4 regions of the Shewanella woodyi ATCC 51908 genome follow, and region 1 is predicted to be linked to each of the others. Evidence: predicted binding sites of a transcription regulator. Region 1 holds the regulator's gene; each other region holds the start of a gene.

Evidence for each region. Region 1 encodes sigma-54, which starts transcription at its own class of promoters, with help from an activator protein. Its sites were predicted from a motif close to GTTGGCACGNNNNTNGNNT; they were not measured.
Region 2: a site for sigma-54 is predicted at 2,054-2,072, ahead of SWOO_RS09950 (YccF domain-containing protein). Genes of this name have one in related genera too.
Region 3: a site for sigma-54 is predicted at 1,779-1,797, ahead of SWOO_RS08080 (GSCFA domain-containing protein). Genes of this name have one in related genera too.
Region 4: a site for sigma-54 is predicted at 2,600-2,618, ahead of SWOO_RS06750 (YggN family protein). Genes of this name have one in related genera too.

The regions. Positions count from the first base shown of each region.
Region 1 covers NC_010506.1:5,139,862-5,144,521, reverse strand. The annotation lists gene rapZ (RNase adapter RapZ) at 1-819, opposite strand, end outside; gene ptsN (PTS IIA-like nitrogen regulatory protein PtsN) at 816-1,259, opposite strand; gene hpf (ribosome hibernation promoting factor) at 1,262-1,549, opposite strand; gene SWOO_RS21745 (RNA polymerase factor sigma-54) at 1,758-3,239, opposite strand; gene lptB (LPS export ABC transporter ATP-binding protein) at 3,391-4,122, opposite strand; gene lptA (lipopolysaccharide transport periplasmic protein LptA) at 4,119-4,660, opposite strand, start outside.
Region 2 covers NC_010506.1:2,385,330-2,389,989, reverse strand. The annotation lists gene SWOO_RS09960 (mechanosensitive ion channel family protein) at 1-141, opposite strand, end outside; gene SWOO_RS25925 (hypothetical protein) at 621-794, shown strand; gene SWOO_RS09955 (pyridoxal-phosphate dependent enzyme) at 997-1,914, opposite strand; gene SWOO_RS09950 (YccF domain-containing protein) at 2,146-2,553, shown strand; gene SWOO_RS09945 (aminotransferase-like domain-containing protein) at 2,591-4,021, opposite strand; gene SWOO_RS09940 (carboxymuconolactone decarboxylase family protein) at 4,196-4,660, shown strand, end outside.
Region 3 covers NC_010506.1:1,980,979-1,985,638, forward strand. The annotation lists gene SWOO_RS08080 (GSCFA domain-containing protein) at 1-1,698, opposite strand, end outside; gene SWOO_RS08085 (FlgO family outer membrane protein) at 2,309-2,935, shown strand; gene SWOO_RS08090 (LPP20 family lipoprotein) at 2,932-3,378, shown strand; gene SWOO_RS08095 (flagella synthesis protein FlgN) at 3,656-4,081, opposite strand; gene flgM (flagellar biosynthesis anti-sigma factor FlgM) at 4,087-4,413, opposite strand; gene flgA (flagellar basal body P-ring formation chaperone FlgA) at 4,498-4,660, opposite strand, start outside.
Region 4 covers NC_010506.1:1,672,620-1,677,279, forward strand. The annotation lists gene mutY (A/G-specific adenine glycosylase) at 1-239, opposite strand, end outside; gene trmB (tRNA (guanosine(46)-N7)-methyltransferase TrmB) at 473-1,189, shown strand; gene SWOO_RS06740 (YggL family protein) at 1,243-1,566, shown strand; gene glsB (glutaminase B) at 1,566-2,480, shown strand; gene SWOO_RS06750 (YggN family protein) at 2,709-3,539, shown strand; gene SWOO_RS06755 (LysR family transcriptional regulator) at 3,878-4,660, shown strand, end outside.

The DNA.
Region 1 (4,660 bases):
GCGAGCCTGTACTGTGTGTTTGCTTTGACTAAACAGCTTAGCAAGCTGCTCTGTGACATAGACAGATCTGTGTTGCCCACCAGTGCAACCTATAGCGATTGTTAGATAGCTACGGTTATTGCGCTCAAGGTGCGGTAGCCAGGTCTCTAACAAGTTCTCTATTTGCCAGATAAACTTATTGACAGTGGGTTGCTGACTAAGGAAAAGCTGAACGGGTTCATCCAAGCCTGTCATCGGCCTAAGCTCTGGCTCCCAATGAGGATTTGGTAAGAACCTAACATCAAACATAAAATCTGCCTCTGCTGGCATGCCATGTTTGAAACCGAAAGATTCGAAGTTAATGACTAGCTCTTTATCTACACTACCTAATAATATCTCTCTGACCTGATTACTAAGATCGTAAATATTGAGATTAGAGGTGTCGATATAGTGATCAACGAGTTTAGAGACTGGCTCTAGCAGTATCCGCTCATGATCTATCGCTTCTTTAAGTGAAGTTTTACTTCTCGAAAGAGGGTGGAGACGACGGGTTTCGCTGTAACGCTTGAGGAGAACTTCGTCGCTTGAATTTAGGAAAAAGCTTAGTAGCTCAGTCCCTTCAGGTAGGTTTGAAAGCTGTTTATCTAGTTCTGTCTCATGCATATTACGGACATCAACACTGATAGCAACAAGCTCTGTGCTATCTTTGAGTTGTTCCAATAGCGTATCCATAAGAGGCAGAGGAAGATTGTCGACACAATAGTATCCGAGATCCTCTAAAACCCTGAGGGCGACAGATTTTCCTGATCCGGAACGACCGGATACCATAACCAGTTTCATTGGGTGATCACCTGATAAAGTTCTGACTCGTCTTGTGTTTTTCGTAACTGCTTTAAAATTAGCTTGTCATTAAGCTTCTCTGCCATCGCCGACAGGGTGCTTAAGTGCTGTTCACATTGATCAGCTGGAACTAATAGTGCAAATAGTATATCGACCGGCTGTTTATCAATTGAGTCGAAAGAGATAGGCTCTTCGCACTTAATGAGTACCGCAACGGGCTGACTAATATTGGTTAACCTTCCATGTGGAATCGCTATACCGTTACCTATACCTGTGCTGCCCATTTTCTCTCTAGCTAAAAGACTTTCAAAAATCTCTTGAGAGGAAAGGCTTGGGTACTGGACAGCGGCAAGATCGCTGATAAGTTCCAGTACCTTTTTCTTACTGCCCGGAGTGGCGCAAGTTGTGCACTCCGGCTGCAGGATGGTGCTTAATTCCATCGTTAGTGTTTTGTTTGCTTCTCTTTATGTTTAATTACCTGACGGTCGAGCTTGTCAATCAGGGAGTCTATTGCTGCATACATATCCGCATGTTGTGACGCGGCGAAAACCTCACCTCCAGCAAGATGGAGTTTGGCTTCTGCTTTCTGCTGCATTTTTTGAACATTCAAAATAACGTGCACATTATTGATCTGATCGAAATGTCGTTCAAGCTTTGAAAACTTTTCTTCAATATATTGGCGTAGCGATGTGGTAATTTCGATGTGATGACCTGTTACGTTTATTTGCATAGAGATACTCCTTCAGATTCGTTTGTGTTAAAAACGCGCTCGCTGATTTGAGGTTTACACTGCATTTAAATATTCAAGCTACTTCGAAACACCGCATCCTGTGTGGATATATATCCAGCTCACTTCTATATTCAGGATCTAGCATGTCGTGAACTTACAGACTTTACGTCACAATGACCAACCTCAATATATTCACTTTTCAAATATCTTATAAACTCTTTCTTTGATTCGATGGCGGGATCAACATGGCCTCACGGTACTTGGCTATGGTTCGTCTCGCCACCTTAATGCCCTGCTCTGCAAGAAGAAGGGCCATCTTGCTATCACTGAGAGGCTTTTGTTGGTTCTCTGCCGCCACTAACTTTTTAATGAAGGCGCGGATAGCTGTTGATGAACACTCACCGCCATCGTCGGTACCCACATGGCTGGAGAAGAAATATTTCAGCTCAAATATGCCTCTTGGGGTATGCATATATTTTTGGGTTGTGACACGGGAGATGGTCGATTCATGCATCTCAACTTCTTCAGCTATGTCATTTAGCACCATAGGTTTCATCGCCTCTTCACCATATTCGAAGAAGCCTTGTTGAAACTTGACGATGCAATTTGAGACCTTTAAAAGAGTATCGTTACGACTCTCTAAGCTCTTGATAAACCACTTAGCTTCCTGCAAATGCCCACGGATAAATTGACTGTCAGCTTGGTTTTTCGTGCTGCGAGCCATGGAAGCGTAATGCTGATTCACATTAATTTTTGGCATGTAGTCTGGGTTGAGTTCAACAATCCAGCGCCCTTTCTTTTTAATCACAGTGACATCTGGAATAACATACTCATCCCGACTTGGGTTGATGGCCAGTCCAGGACGTGGATTTAGGGTTTGAATCAGTTCAATGGCTTGCCTTAAATCATCCTCTTTAAGTTTGGTTTTACGCATTAAGAGGCGGAAGTCACGGCCTGCAATTAGATCAAGGTGCTCTTTAATCAGTAATCGGGCATTGTCGATATGAGGTGTTGTGTTGGCATATTGAGCTAGCTGTATAAACAGGCATTCACTGAGGTCACGGGCTGCAACACCGATAGGATCAAAGTGCTGAACACGCTTAAGCACCGCTTCAACTTCATCGAGCTCTATCTCAGGATCGCCCATGGCTTCTAAGATATCATCGGTACTTTGCGTGAGGTAGCCACGCTCATCGATCGCATCAATAATGGCTGTCGCGATGGCTAAGTCATTATCAGAAAATGGGGTTAAGTTTTTTTGCCACTCTAGGTGCTCATATAGACCTTCACAGGTTTCGCCTTGGAAGGGAAGGTCATCATCTCGCATCGCGCCAGAGCTTGAGTTTGGTGTTGCGGTGTAGACCTCATCCCAAGTGGTGTCGACAGGAAGGTCTTCAGGCATGGAATCTTGATTCAGTGCGTCGGATGTTTCTAGTGACGAGCTGTCTTTATCGGCCTCTTTCTCGACAGAAGCACTGAAGTCTGTTTCGCTGTTGTTTTTGACATCGCTATTGTCAGCGTTAGCATCAACTTGCTCTTCGTCCAACTCCAGTAATGGATTGGAATCTAATGCTTGTTGGATCTCCTGTTGCAGTTCCAGTGACGACAGCTGCAGCAGACGTATCGCCTGTTGAAGCTGGGGAGTCATGGTTAAGTGCTGACCCATTTTGAGCTGGAGTGACGCTTTCATGTACTGCTATTCCCTACTTTGTACTTATAAAATGAGAAAGCCTGTTGGAGCTATTTGGGGAGTCTTTGCTCCCTCAATTGACTTCATAAGAATGAATCATAACGATGCTGTAGAATTTCTAAATTAGAGGAGAACTGCTCCTCTAGATTAACTATAGCTTGAATTGTTCACCTAAGTACACAGCTCGCACTTGCTGATTGTCTAAGATTTCAGCGGGTGTACCTTCAGCGATTAAGTTTCCATGACTTACAATATAGGCATGCTCACAAACATCCAATGTTTCCCGCACGTTATGGTCAGTGATCAAGACACCAAGACCACGACTTTTGAGCTGTAAAATGATCTTTTTGATGTCGATAACCGAGATAGGATCGACACCTGCAAAGGGCTCATCAAGCAGGATAAATTTAGGGTTTGCAGCCAGTGCTCTAGCTATCTCAACACGTCTACGCTCACCACCTGACAGCGACATCCCTTGGCTATCTCTGATATGGGTAATGTGGAACTCCTCCAGCAGATGTTCAAGCTGCTCCTCACGAGCATTTTTATCTAGCTCATCACGGGTCTGGAGAACGGCCATAATATTATCGCGCACTGAGAGCTTTCTGAAGATACTGGCCTCTTGGGGCAGGTAACCTATCCCTTTACGGGCGCGTAGATGCATGGGATCTAATGTGAGATCGTCACTATCGATAAAGATACGACCTTTATCACTTTGTACTAAGCCCACGACCATATAAAAGGTGGTGGTTTTTCCTGCACCATTGGGGCCGAGTAAGCCAACAATCTGACCTGTTTTTACACTGAGGCTCACGTCCTGTACTACGGCGCGACTTTTATAACTTTTGGCTAGGTTTACAGCCTTTAACGTCAAAGAACTCATTCGATCTCCTGAGCGTTAACTGCAGGTTCTACAGGTATCTCTGGCTTTGTTTCAGGTTGAGTCTCTTTGTTGCTATCTGTTTTAGGCTTAGACTCATCCTGGTAATTTTCAGGTTGGATAATGGTGATGACCCTTTCGCTACCTGTACTTTCAGCAATAAGCTGCTGCTTTTCAATGTTATATTGAATCTGATTACCTGTAACTTGGCTACCATCTTGCTCAAGCGTCGCATTACCCTTCAGAATAAGAGTGCGTTTTGATAACTCGTAGCGGATCTCTTTTGCGCTGGCGTTGGCTGGACGGCCATCTTCCATTATCTGTGAGTAAGTTGCTGGATTCCCCGTAGCGACTAAGATACGTCCGTTAGACCCCTCTTTGGTAAAGGCTCTAAGCTTATCGGCATTGATTTTAACTGAGCCCTGAACGACTTCAACTGGGCCATTAAAGATGATCTGGTTATTTTTAATATCTGCTTCCTGACTTGCTGCAGAGATTTTAACTTCTTGTTTTAGATCATCGACTTTTGCCACACTACTAA
Region 2 (4,660 bases), 2.8 Mb from region 1:
CTGCTGATGGACACTCAATGCAGTATGAGGTTCTTCCGCTGCATTAGCCCCTGATATTAAGTTTGCAGTATCAGCTAGCGCCAACGAAGGGCCGAGCAAACCTAAAATAAAAAGCATGATAGAGATACAAAAAAAGCGCATTAGCACAACCAAATTAGGACACTATGGTGACAAAATAATATCACTTATTTTATAAAACAACAGTTTATAACGCTAAATATTAGTAGCACAAAGAATGAAAAAGATACTCGATATCTATTGACAAGCCAAAAACTAGGGATATACTGTGCTCTGATTTTGAACACCCTTGTAAAGTAGTTTGCCTTTTGTTTGACTCCTCTCGTCAATACCACGCAAAAATATTAATACACCTGGTTCGCATCTAAAAACTAGTCATATTACTGTCATACCACTATGATTAAATCTGATTAGATCAAAGCTTCAATCTAAACTGTTACAAACACTAACATTTATAGATAACGAACTGCCTTGATTAAGGTGCTAAAGATGGGTAGGCTCAAAACGAATCTTAAATTCGTCTTTCGCAATAATGCTAAGGATATCTTATAGTTATATATTCACTGCTAATAGTGCAGTAAAAAATAAAAGGAGTATGGCATATGTCGTACAATGTAAATGGTCATGAGATCACAGTTAGTTTTCCAGTAAATTCTATCTCTTTAAACAAGTCATCTATCGCATTTACCGATAGCCTTGGAAAGAATAGACAAACATTTTCTAAGCGTACTGAAGCATTAACGTTTATGAAGTGGTTGCTTTCAAGCAACAAGTAAACCGAAAAAGTAATATGAATAATGCAGTTCGATACACTCCTCTCATCAGTATCGATTGTTCTTAAAGAACAGATAGGACCGACTTCATTACGTCGGCTATTAAGCATCTAAGCAACACCTACCTTTGGTCTAGGCTGTATCAATTTCACAGATACTTAGCCTGACCAACTGGTAAAAACCTCCCCCAAATGACATTAACTCGCTAACCAAACTTACGTTTATATCTCGGCAGCATACTGGCATTTCCCAGTAAACCTCCCTGATGAATATAGATGATTGACGTTTGTTCACTAGCACTCTTTAAATACGCTTCAAGCGCTATCCAGCCTACCGGGTCGTATAAAAGCTCAAATCGAATTCCCTGCTTATCGATACGCTGCCACATCTCATAGCACTCACGATAAAGCTTCCCAAAGTGATACTTTTTAGGCAGAGATATAATCTCTGGATAGAACGTTTTAAACTGAGATAGTTGGGTGAATTGCAGATTTAAATACTCATCCCCGCCAACACAAGCGCAGGTTAAGACACGAATATTAGAGCCCGATTCAATAAAATATTTATTAAGAAACAGTGCTGTTGTCCCTGTACCAGAGGGGAGAAACACTTTTAACTGTTCTAGGTTTGCTTGAACAGCCCAATCGACGATCTCTCTGGCGAGTTGCGCAACACCAAACTCAGCATATTCACATCGCCCACCTTCAGGGACAAACAGCGCTTGGGTTTCATCAATCAATGCTTTCTCTTTAATATATTCTTCGCAGCTGCGCCCTTCCCTGTCGTGTCGTTCGCTCAAATCAATGACATTCGCCCCATTCGCACAGGCCTCAACATAATTTCCCTCTGTTTGAGATTTTACTTGTGCAGCGATGTGATCCACATAAAAATCCAACGTCCAGCCCTTAAGCTTAGCCAAAGCAGACATTGAGTAAAGAGAGTTAGCCTGAGGTGAGCCATAGCCGATCAACTTTTTGGCCCCAGGAAAATCATGGGCGAGAAAATAGGCAAACTTTCGTGCTTTATTGCCAGAAAATTCAGGATGAAGCAGATCATCACGCTTAATAAATATCTGCCTATCAAACATCATAAGCGAGTCAACAGGTGTATTACTTAACTTCATTTCTCAATTAGCCTTTAAACCGTACTCATAGAATTTTATCACTTGGTGCAGTTGAGCAAAATAACTAAATACAAGTATTTCTCACTACCCCCTCAAAGAAAGATGGTAGTTAAACCTATAATTTACAACAACATATAAATATGGCACAAAAATAGCTTTATTTAGGTTACGGATCATAACTTCACACTCGTTTGTGATCTTTTAGCATCAGCCTTTATTTAGGAGTCATTAATGGCAGTATTACGTTTAATATTTAACATAGCTTGGTTTGTTCTTGGTGGTTTTGTGATGGGACTGGCTTGGTGGGTCGCCGGTTTACTCTGTTATATCAGTATTATTGGTATCCCCTTCGGACGAGCATGTTTCGTAATTGGCGAGATGACTTTCTGGCCATTTGGCCAAGACCATATGAATCGTCAAAGCCTTACAGGCCGAGAGGATATAGGAACCGGCGCATTCGGGACCATAGGTAATATCATCTGGTTTTTACTTTTCGGGATCTGGTTAGCAATAGGACATATTACTCATGCCTTAGCATGTTTTGTCACCATCATAGGCATTCCATTTGGTATTCAACATCTTAAATTGGCTATTTTAAGTTTAACGCCTATAGGACAAACCGTTGTTGCAAAAGCTTAAACGCTAACAGCTATATCATAATCTAATATACAGCAGTTCAGTCTATCGGTAGCTGAGCTGCACTTCGCTCTAACTGCAGCTTAACCAGCTTACCTAAACTTATAACGGCTTGCTCAATCTCCTGACACCATTTCACAGCTAAGTTAAACCTGATGTAACTAAGGTAGTGCTCATGGGGAGAAAACACATCCCCAGGGAAAAATGCAACTCCACTTTTAATGGCTTGCGTAAACAACTCTCTTGAGTCACAAAGATCAGGAAGTTGCACCCACAGGACATAACCACCATCACAAGAGTTCACCAGTGTCCCTTTAGGGAAGGATTTTTTGATACAGCTTTGCATCAATTTTTGATTTTGATGTAAGGCTATTTTCAGTTTTTTAAGGTGTTTACTATATCCGCCCTGTTTCATCAATTCAGCTATCAACATCTGAATAATCAAAGGTTCGGATACATTCCTAAAAGCTTTTAATTTCATAATCTTGCTATGATACTTTCCACCGCATAACCAGCCCAACCTAAAGCCTGAGCCTAATGATTTAGAAACTGAGGAGCAATAGATCACATTCCCCTTTCTCTCTAATGACTTGATAGCTGGTACAGGTTTATCTTGATAGTTAAGCTCAGAGAAAAGGTCATCTTCAATAAGCGCAATATCATACTCCTCTACTAAGGCTATCACCCTCTTTCTACTCTCTATCGGCATAAGACTCCCGGTAGGGTTACTGAATGAGGGAACAAGCACTATGGCTGATATAGGCCAAGACTGAAGCGCATCTTGTAATGTATCAGGCTTCATCCCTAAGCTCCCCGAGCAAGGAAGTGGCAACGCCTTCATATCAAGTGATTCAATCACTTGTAATAATCCTGGAAAACATGGACTTTCAACAGCGATGACATCACCTGCATTTGCCACTGCACTTAATGCTAATGCGATCGCATCCTGGCAGCCACCAGTAACCAAGATATCATCAGGGTGTACTTCAACATTCACATTGAGCATTCGTTTAGCGAACTCCCTTCTTAAGCGCGGATAACCTGATGAAAACTCAGGCGTGACTAATTCAAGCATATGATCGCGAGTCAGCTTATTCAGGATTTTCTTAATTTGATGAGTGGGAAGCAGTGAGGGTGATACGACCGCGGTACCTAGGTTTATCACCCCCTCTTTATGACAATCATTCAGCACAGATATCATGCGGTTATAAACGGAGATCCCCTGTGGCTTTATTGGCGTTAAGTGCTCGGTATCGGCTAAACGAGAAACAAAGTAACCGGAACTTGGCCTACTTGCCACTAAGCCATTATCTTCAAGGATCTCATACGCCGCTTGTACCGTTGTCATACTGACATGAAACTGTTCACAGCTTGCTCTAACTGAAGGGATTTTCTCTCCAGGTTGAAAATAACCAGTCAAGATCTGCTGGGAAATCGTGTCCGCAACCAGTTGATATTTCTTAATAGGCATAAAACACTCTCATTGTCGGATGGCTGACACGATATCAGTACAAAATAGAAATATAATACTTTTTTACCAATTTAATTGAAAGTGTACCGCTGTTTTTAACCTTGACTGTCTCTTTTTTGTTGAAAAATGACTCTGTAGGCTAACTGTCACAGTCAAACTAACAGGAGAGAACTGATGCCACTCGTTACCCCCCTTCTCGAATCCAACGAAGAAGTTGCCCAGCTTGCTAGATTTTTTAATGAAACATTAGGCTTTTGCCCTAATAGCGTACTGACCATGATGAGAAGGCCTAAAATAGCTAAAGCCTTTATCGAGCTTAATATGGCTGTAATGGACAATCAGGGGAGAGTGACAAGTTTACTCAAGCGACTAATCGCTTATGTTTCCAGTAATGTTACTGGTTGTCGCTATTGCCAAGCACATACTATTAGAGCCGCTGAGCGCTATGGCGCAGAGCAAGCTCAACTTGATAATATATGGGAATATAAAACACACCCTGCATTTACTGATGCAGAGCGCGCCGCATTGGATTTCTCAGTAGCAGCATCAACAGTCCCTAACGGTGTTGATGAGGAACTGAATCAACGTCTACATCAATACTGGGAAGAGGATGAGATTGTAGAAATACTTGGGGTGATC
Region 3 (4,660 bases), 2.8 Mb from region 1:
ATGATTACCGTCAGCGTATTGTATCTCGGACAGATAAGTTTCAGGATCTGTGACCTCTTGATCGAATGTCGTCGCTGCATTAAAGAAGGTAAGACCAAATTGACTCCATACATATTCCACTGCATAGAAATATGAGTAGATGAGGTTTGTCATCGATTTAGACTCTTTAAAGTACTGACAAAATGGTGGATCGGATACCACTATCACTGTGTGTCCCTGATTGTGAAGCTTCAACAAGATAGAGAGTTGATCGGTGAGATCATCATTAAAATAGTCGACAAACTCTTTTGTAGTGATTTCATCAACGCCTTCTGGGTAGGTTTGCTCTAACCATTTGGAAAATCGTGAGATATTCTGATGTGTCTGCATTCCTAGGTTAGTGATGATGGTGGAATTCGCTAAGGTTTTATCTTGCTGATGAGTATTTAAGTTTACTAGTATCTCAGACCAAAGCTTCCTCGAAATGGCGCTCTCGAGGGGAACAAAATACTCGGCATCACACATGGCAAACTTCTTTTGTGAGAAGCCTGAACCGTTCATAACCATACCGCCACAATGGGGGATATCCATTTGGTTTAGTGAGCGTGATAGTTTACCCATATGGCTGTCACCAAAAAGGGTGAGGTTCACCTTTTGAGTTTGTTGTTGGCTCTCTTGAAGTTTTTTTGTGGCTTCGAGTAACTCATCTTCGCAAACGACTTCATTAGTATCCGGCTGCTCTATAGTGGTTTGAGCTGTTTCATCATGAACTGTTTTAGGGGAACTCTGTTTATCAATCACAGTTTTGAAATGCTGCATAACATAGTTGACAGCTTGTGGAGTGACAGATCTTAGGTTGCTCTCAAATCTAAAGTCGCCAGCATTGGGAACGGTTATTAGTTCGTATGAGGGGAAGTAAGAAAATTCGGAATAATGATCGCTCATGAAGCCTGCAACGGTCCGCAATAATGATTTTGAACCTTGATTGGCAACTAAGATATGTTTGTCAGTCATGGTAGCTGTTAAAGGTACTGGTGATACCGTTAAAATGATCTGAATCGTCGGGTTGATGGATTTGAGTCTTGCAGAAATCGCTTTAAGATCTGCACATAACTCTTCATAACTGAAGTTATGGAACTGATAAATAGAATCATCAAATTTGCCAGAGATGATCCCTGGGCAACTGGGATAGAATACATCTTCATTATCTCTCCAGGCCTCAGTCAACCCTAAGGTAAAAACCAGTACATCTGTGGTTGTGATTGTTGCGCGCATTTCTGCCGAGGCCTCGCTGCGAGCTGTCACTAAATCAGCTAGTGAGTCAAAACCTGCAGGATTAAAGTTGGGCCTTAATAGATCGTAATACCTGTTGTCCTTACAATAAGTAGCGCAATTAATATCAAGTTGGCTGCCCCTGTCCTCAATATCAAACCATTGCAGAAAGCCCCTTGGTGTATAGAGGTTACCAAATGCAAAACTGGAAACTTGGTTGGATTCAAGCTTACTTTGATTAAATAGATAACTACCTGCGTTTAGCCACTTACCAACATGCTGTGCAAAGCAGGATCCTATGGATGAGATCCTAGGTGTATGCTGATTTAAATGAATGTTATGAAGTTTGGGAAATATCTCGTGTCCAAGTTCAATATCAGCAACACCAGTACGCCAAAAGGAGCTATCGCCTTGATGACTATAAGGTGTAAATCCTGTTTTTTGCATAATGTTAGCTCCAGATCTTTAATAACTTAAAACGAAAAAGTGCCATAGTTATGGCGGTTTACGTTCTTCTTTGCTGACTAAAGCAATTAGTGTGCCTCTAAGGCAGCGTTAGATAAATAGATTAAAGTTATGTGCAAAAAGGCCGATGTAGTGGCTAGTAGAGCTGTATTAGCTCAGAGAGTGCGTGTATTACTGTGTAGTTAAAGTCCTTTTGGCTTGATACTTGCTTTCTCTATATATACCCAAGCTACCTCAAGATGCTCGTTTCAGAGCTCCCGTAGGATAGCTGAACAAGGCAGTGATTGAGGATAATGGTTACTCCCTTGTTGATATCACTAACGCAGTGCAGGAATTCTACGGGAACTCCCGAAGGGCAAGGCGGGAAGCAACATTTTTCTGTGTTATGAAATATTGAATTAGAACAACTAGTCCTACTATTTCATGCCTTGAACTCTGTCACTTCTCGACATGCTGAACTCTGCATCTTGAAGTCGTTTGGGTATAAGATTATTAAGTGAGCTTGTCAGTGTTAGTTTGCCCATTTGGGATGTTTATTTTTATATTAGCTCTGTCGATTCATTGAATTGTTTGTTTAATTTAAGGTTTAGCCATGCGTACCCTACAGCTTGTTTTATTTACATTACTCCTTAGCGGGTGTGCTCAGCAGGTACACACTACCAAGTCACCGCTTGCCGACGGCAATCGGTTGCCGTCAACGTCGGCCATTAATCATGTTTCACAGCAGATTGCGAACGAGTTGGTAAGGCAAAATGATGCTTTACGTGCTAATCAACCTTTGCTGGTTGCTACACCTGTTTTACTCGCTGATTTAAATCAGACCAATGCTGTAGGGCTTCAGCTCCAGGAGGGGTTAACTGCAGCAATGCACGATCATCAATTTAGTTTGGTCGATATCAATGTGGGCGAGAATATTCGTGTCACCCCTCAGGGGGATTTTTTATTGACGCGAAACTGGAAGCAACTGCCAACCGGTATTGCTGTTGAGCATGTATTGGTGTCGACCATGAGCATGAGCAGCGAAGGGATGGTGATTAATGCCAGAGTCGTTAATATTACCAATAATCGTGTTGTCTCAGCCTCACAAGCGAGTTTTGGACTTGAGCAGTTACCAGGATATTTAAGGGCGTCAGAACAGGTGGTCTCTCAAGATGGATTACTTTACCGAGACAGTGGCATGGGAGAGAAAGAGGTGAGAGTGATTGGAGGTTTGAAATGAATAAGTATTTAATCTTGATAGTATTCTTACTATCTGGATGTGCATCCCAAGATCGATACATAGAGTGGGAGACGCAAAAACCTGAGAGCTTTCCAAAGCTGACCGCTATTGGCTATGCAACTTTAGATGCCCAACCCTCGAAGAGTAAGTCTCAGCAGGTTTTGATGGCGATGCAAGCCTCTAAAATTGCTGCTTATCGTGAACTTGCTGAGCAGGTTTATGGCCAAGAGCTCTCTGCGACCAGTAAGGTTAACGATTGGATGTTAACTGATGATGCGATACAAGCTTCTGTTACAGGCATTATTAGAGGGGCTAAAGTGGTCAAGAGTTATCCAGCGGGAGAGCACTATGTCACTGAGCTGGAACTGGATTTCTCACAAGTTTGGGCGCTTTATCAACAAAACAATAGGCCGCAAACAATTAAGAGTGTGACCTATTTTTAACTTTTAAGAAGTAACAAGTAAGAAGTTGAGGATTATCCCTCAACTTTTTAATGTCCTATTTCTATCATGATTATTTTAATTCCCCTAGCAGAACAGATAGCTTCCTTTTATTGGGCACTCTTATTGCACCCTAACGATTGAATTCTAGTGTTAGAGTCATTAACGATGAGGGGGAGGGAGCTGTACTGATTAGCTGATAAAGGTACGGATACAATTGTGCTGTGAACTGAGGGAGCTGGGGGCAAGTTTAGAGGCGATTAGCAGACTTAGCTGCTGATTAAGCTTTTAAGTTATTTCCTAAGGTCGATATTGTCGATGTCTTACCTTTGCCATTGTAAGTGAGGCTTGATGCATTTCTACTGGCCTGAAGAGCTTGGGCGAAACGATTGACACTGGCCAAGTTGAGCTCAATTAAGCTGGCATTTTCCATATTAAGCTGCTGACATTCTGCAAGCTGCTCTTTGGCAATCTTCACTTGATTGACGAGAGCTGGCTCAGTAGAAAGCGCTGCTATGTCGGGTTGAGCGGATAAAACACCATCATTGGCCTTTAAGGCGTCAAGTAACTTAGCTTTGCTGGAAGCCAGTGTAAGTAAAAGCTCGGCATCTTGATCAATCAATGCGCTCTTTTCTTCAGATATTGTTACTTTCAGCTCTTGTAATAGCTGATGTTGCTTTTCAATGATGCTGGATAATTGGCTCATACAGACTAATTGAGATCCTTGAGTTCATTTTCAAACATAGCGATGTTGCTAGCAAGCTTTTCAGGATCGACTTTATAGCGTCCCTCAGCGATCGCAAGTTTAATTTCAGCAACTTTCTGCTTATTCACTTCAGGAATGTCACTCAACTTTGCTTGGATGCTCTGCAGTTGTTGAGCTTGAGAAGTGATCGACACTGAGTCACTTTTAGGAGGCGTGCTAATTGAACTAGCATTATTACCAGCTTGACTCGTTTGAGTGTTGGTTTTGTTCGCTGATGCCTTGTTTACATGGGCGTTAGCAGCGGAGTTTACTTGTTTAATATCAATAGCCATCATCAGGCTCCAGCAGTAAAAAAAAGAAGAACATACTCGTGTATCGGCAAGGATAAGTAGAGCTTTAGTATATTTTTACGTTTTTTACATTCTAACTTCAACTTCACCTACACCCGTGACGGTAGCATGCAGACTTTTATTGGAATGTGTATTCTTAATTCGGATTCTATCACCTAAATTTCCATCTCGCAGCGCTTCACCGACAGTTTTTATCACGACATTTGCCGAACGGGCGTATATTGAGACA
Region 4 (4,660 bases), 2.5 Mb from region 1:
TCATCTTGAGGCGCATCCGCAAGCGCGCCAATACTTGGAAATCTCTCCATAAATTTTAGGTAATAGGGGATAACAGTACTTACTTGGGTTTGCTGCAGCATGATCTCGGAAACCCAGACTTTATAAGGTGTCTTCTCTAATTGCCAAGGAAGGTGCTTTCTGCCGAACTTGTCATACCAAGTGATGATCCGTGATGAGAAAGTGTCAGGGTTTGCTTCGATAGGTTCAGTCACTGGCATATTAAGGGGCATATATATTAGAAGAGTTTTTTGTAAGCGCAGTCTATCTATCCTAGTCTCCATAGACAAGTGGTGTTTGCTCTTCAAAAGCTGGAGATTCGCACTGCTGGAGAAAATTGGTATACTTCACCGATTAATTCCCAAGGTATTTGGGGGATAGGGCTTGCACTGTTTGTTGAACTTTGGATAATGCCCTACTTTTCTATTTTATCATGCCAAGATCGAGGGCAACAATGAGCGATGTAACAACGGCCGAGTTTAATGAAGAAGGTAAGTACCTTCGCAAAGTGAGAAGCTTTGTATTAAGAGAGGGTCGCTTAACTAAAGGCCAAGCTACAGCTATGGAGGAGCAATGGCCGTTAATGGGTCTTGATTACTCCCCTGAGCCACTGGATCTGGCAGAAATTTTTGGGCGCGAAGCCGACACTGTATTAGAGATAGGTTTTGGCATGGGCGCATCGCTTGTTGAGATGGCTAAAGCATCACCAGAGCTTAACTTTATCGGCATAGAAGTGCATAAACCAGGTGTTGGAGCTTGTTTGAGCGTTGCAGCTGAAGCTGGTGTGACTAATTTACGTGTATTTCACCACGACGCCATAGAAGTGTTAGAGAACAGTATTGTTCCTAGTTCACTTGCTCGCGTGCAGTTGTTCTTCCCAGACCCTTGGCACAAGAAGCGTCATCATAAGCGCCGTATTGTTCAGCCTGAGTTTGCTCAGACTATACGCAACTCTTTAAAGCTTGGTGGTGTGTTCCATCTGGCAACTGATTGGGAAAATTATAGCGAGCATATGTTGGAAGTGATGAATGCAGCCCCCGGTTATAAAAATCAATCGACAACCGGTGATGTTGTTGAGAGACCCGATCACCGCCCACTAACTAAGTTTGAGGCCCGCGGTCACAGATTAGGTCACGGTGTGTGGGATATTATGTTTGAGCGTATAGATTAAATCACTCTGATTTTTCTTAGTAAAAAGTATTTTAATTTAAGGTGGGAATGACTATGGCAACACGTAGCCGTCGTTTACGTAAGAAATTACGCGTTGATGAGTTTCAAGAGTTTGGTTTTGATATCAACTGGACCTTTAATGACTCAGTATCTGAAGAGCAGATTGATAATTTAGTTGATCAATTTATTGATGAGGTTATCGAGCCACGTAAATTAGGTTTCCATGGCGGTGGCCATAAAGAGTGGGAAGGTATTATTGCGACTCAAGAGCTTGGTAAGTGCTCTGAGGAAGATCGCACAGCGGTTAGCGACTTCTGGAAAGGCAAAGAGGTGTCAGATCTAGTTGTCAGCGAGCTATACGATATCTGGTGGGGTTAATGCCTGAGCAGGCATTACTGGAACAGGTGGTCGATAAAGTTCGGCCACTTTTAGGTCAGGGGAAGGTTGCAGATTATATTCCCGCACTGGCAAGCGTTAATCCTAAAAAACTCGGGATCGCTGTCACCACAATAGATGGTACAACTATAGGGGCGGGGGATTACCTTGAGCCTTTCTCGATTCAGAGTATCTCAAAAGTATTTAGCCTTACCTTAGCTCTCACTCTTTATGAGGAGCACGAGATCTGGTCAAGGGTTGGAAAAGAACCCTCTGGTCAGTCATTTAATTCGTTAGTCCAGGTAGAGTTGGAGAGGGGAGTCCCAAGAAACCCCTTTATCAATGCTGGTGCATTAATCATCGCGGATCTTATTCAGTCTAGGCTAGGTGCTCCTAAGCATAGAATGCTTGAAATTGTGCGGGAGTTAAGTGGTAACCCCAGCATCCTCTATGACAAAGTTGTTGCGGCTTCTGAGTATGAGCACAGTGCTCGAAATGCTGCCATCGCTTATCTGATGAAATCATTTGGTAATTTCAACAACGATGTGGATACCGTTCTTCATAGTTACTTTCACTATTGTGCAATGCGAATGAACTGTGCAGATCTTTCAAAAGCCATGTTGTACCTCGCTAATAGAGGTAAGAGTTTGAGTGGTCAGCAACTGATCTCACCAGTGCAGACTCGGCAGATGAATGCGCTACTGGCAACCTCAGGCCTTTATGATGGGGCTGGTGAGTTTGCTTACCGTGTAGGTATGCCAGGCAAGAGTGGTGTTGGCGGTGGCATTATTGCTGTGATCCCAGGTGATATGTCTGTGTGTGTTTGGTCACCTGAGCTTGATCTTAATGGTAACTCATTGGCGGGAACCGCTGCATTGGAAGAGTTTTGTCAACGATTAGGACGTTCAATCTTTTAACGTTTGCCTATCTGCATCAGAAGTTAGTGAATTTGCCAACTACTGGTCTTATTCACTAATTCATTTTCTCTAATTACTTCTTATTTTTAGTAAGTTGTTGTTTACAAGTTACTTTAATTGTTGGCACAGCTTGTGCTTTATATCTCTTATACAAGATTTTATGAGATCTGCTTTTAAACAAAAAGCGTATCAAGAGAATAAATAACAGTTAATTTAAGGATAAATTCAATGAGAAAACTTGCAACTTTACTAGGGATCACCGCAGCTATATTTGCGACTACCATGACCTCAGTTCAGGCCCATGAAGATCATAAGTCTAACTCCTATTCAGATCATAACAGTGAGTGTGAAGTGACACTTAACTATGATGTTGCTGTTGAACCTAAAAAGCTGACAGTGACAGAGGGTTCGGCTGAAGTCTATCGAATAGAAATGGATCAACTGTTTGTTGAAGGTAAGCCTGTATCGCTTAATCGCTCGCAGAAAAAACTGCTAACTCAATACTCTGATGAAGTCTCCACCCAAGTGCCCGAAGTGATTGGTTTAGTTCATGATGCTGTTGGTATTGCTTCCTCAGCTGCCAGTATGGCACTAACACCGCTACTGGGTGATGCTGCTGGAGCTAAGCTTGATGAGATGATGGACGGACTCGAGGAAAGGATTGAGAAAGTGGCTTATCAAAATGGAGATAAGTTCTATCTTGGTGCGACTCATTCATCATTGGAAGATACATTTGGTGAAGAGTTTGAGCAAGAGCTAGAGCAACTGGTTAAGAACTCTATCGGCTCTATGATGGTAAATATAGGTAGTCAGATGCTTGCTGGTGATGGTGAATCATTTGAACAGAGCATGGAAGCGTTTGCCACTAAAATGGAAAATGTTGGTCAAGATATCGAGCTGCAAATGGAATCTCAAGCCCAAAGCTTAGAGGATAGAGCTGATAAAATGTGTGAACGTTTTCGATACTTAGTTGAGTTAGAGCAGAAGTTAAGAGCCGAAGTACCAGAACTTGCTAAATACCCTTTAATTGATGCGCCACAAAAAGAGCTACTTGAGTAACTCATAAAGGCACAACTTTACTCCTTGGACTCCCTGTTGCCCCCAATTTGCAACCACCCCGTATTTATATGAATACGGGGTTTTTTCGTTTGGGTATATGTCAGATTAAACAGGCTGAATAAAATAGCGATTAGAAAGCGCAAATCTTTGGTATACTGATGAAAATAATAAGAAGACTGACTAGGTCAACAGGACTATGTCATGTGTCTGACTCTACTTCAGTGTGCTTCAGTAATTTGAATTTTAGTTTAAAGTTAATTGATTTAATTAACCTTTTTCTATTTTTAAGTCTTATTGAAAGCATTAAATAGTGTCGTAAACACCTTAAGGCGATTTACATGTTAGAACTATTGGAACCAATCGCAATTTTCACTCATGTTGCTCGTGCTGGCAGTTTTAGTGCCGCAGCAAGAAAATTGGGGATCTCTAAATCTAAAGTGAGTACTCAAGTTGCAGATCTGGAACATAAGTTGGGTGTTCAGCTTATTCAACGAACAACTCGCAGTTTAAGTTTGACCGAAGCTGGTCAGTTACTCTATACCCAAGGTGAAGAGTTACTTAGGGATGCCGACCAAGCTGTTGCCAGCGTTCATAACCTCAATGATGCGACTCGTGGAGTGTTGAAAGTAGGGATCTCCCAGTCATTTGGCACTATGCATATTATCCCCGCTTTACCAGAGTTTATGACAACTCATCCTGAGCTCGAACTACAAGTTAGCTTATTAGATCATAAAGTTGATGTTGTCAGTGAAGGCTTAGATCTACTGCTTACTATGTCTGAACAGCTGCCTTTAGGCATGGTTGCTCGTCCTTTGATGAAATGCCAGTTCCTGCTAGTTGCTTCCCCTGATTATATTGAGAAACACGGTCAACCAGATCGTCCTGAGCAGTTAGTGGATCATAACTGTTTGGTGTATCAAGGCGAGTGGCATGAACATAGCGTATGGCAATTTAAGCAGGGTGATGATTACTGTGAAATAGGTGTTTCAGGCAACTTTAGAGTCGATAATGCTCCTGCGTTAAAGTCAGCGGCCGTGAGTGGCTTAGGGGTTGTCTATCTGGCAAGTTACCTGCTTGAAGATGAGATTGCTAAAGGGACCTTAGTTCCTCTTCTTGAAGAT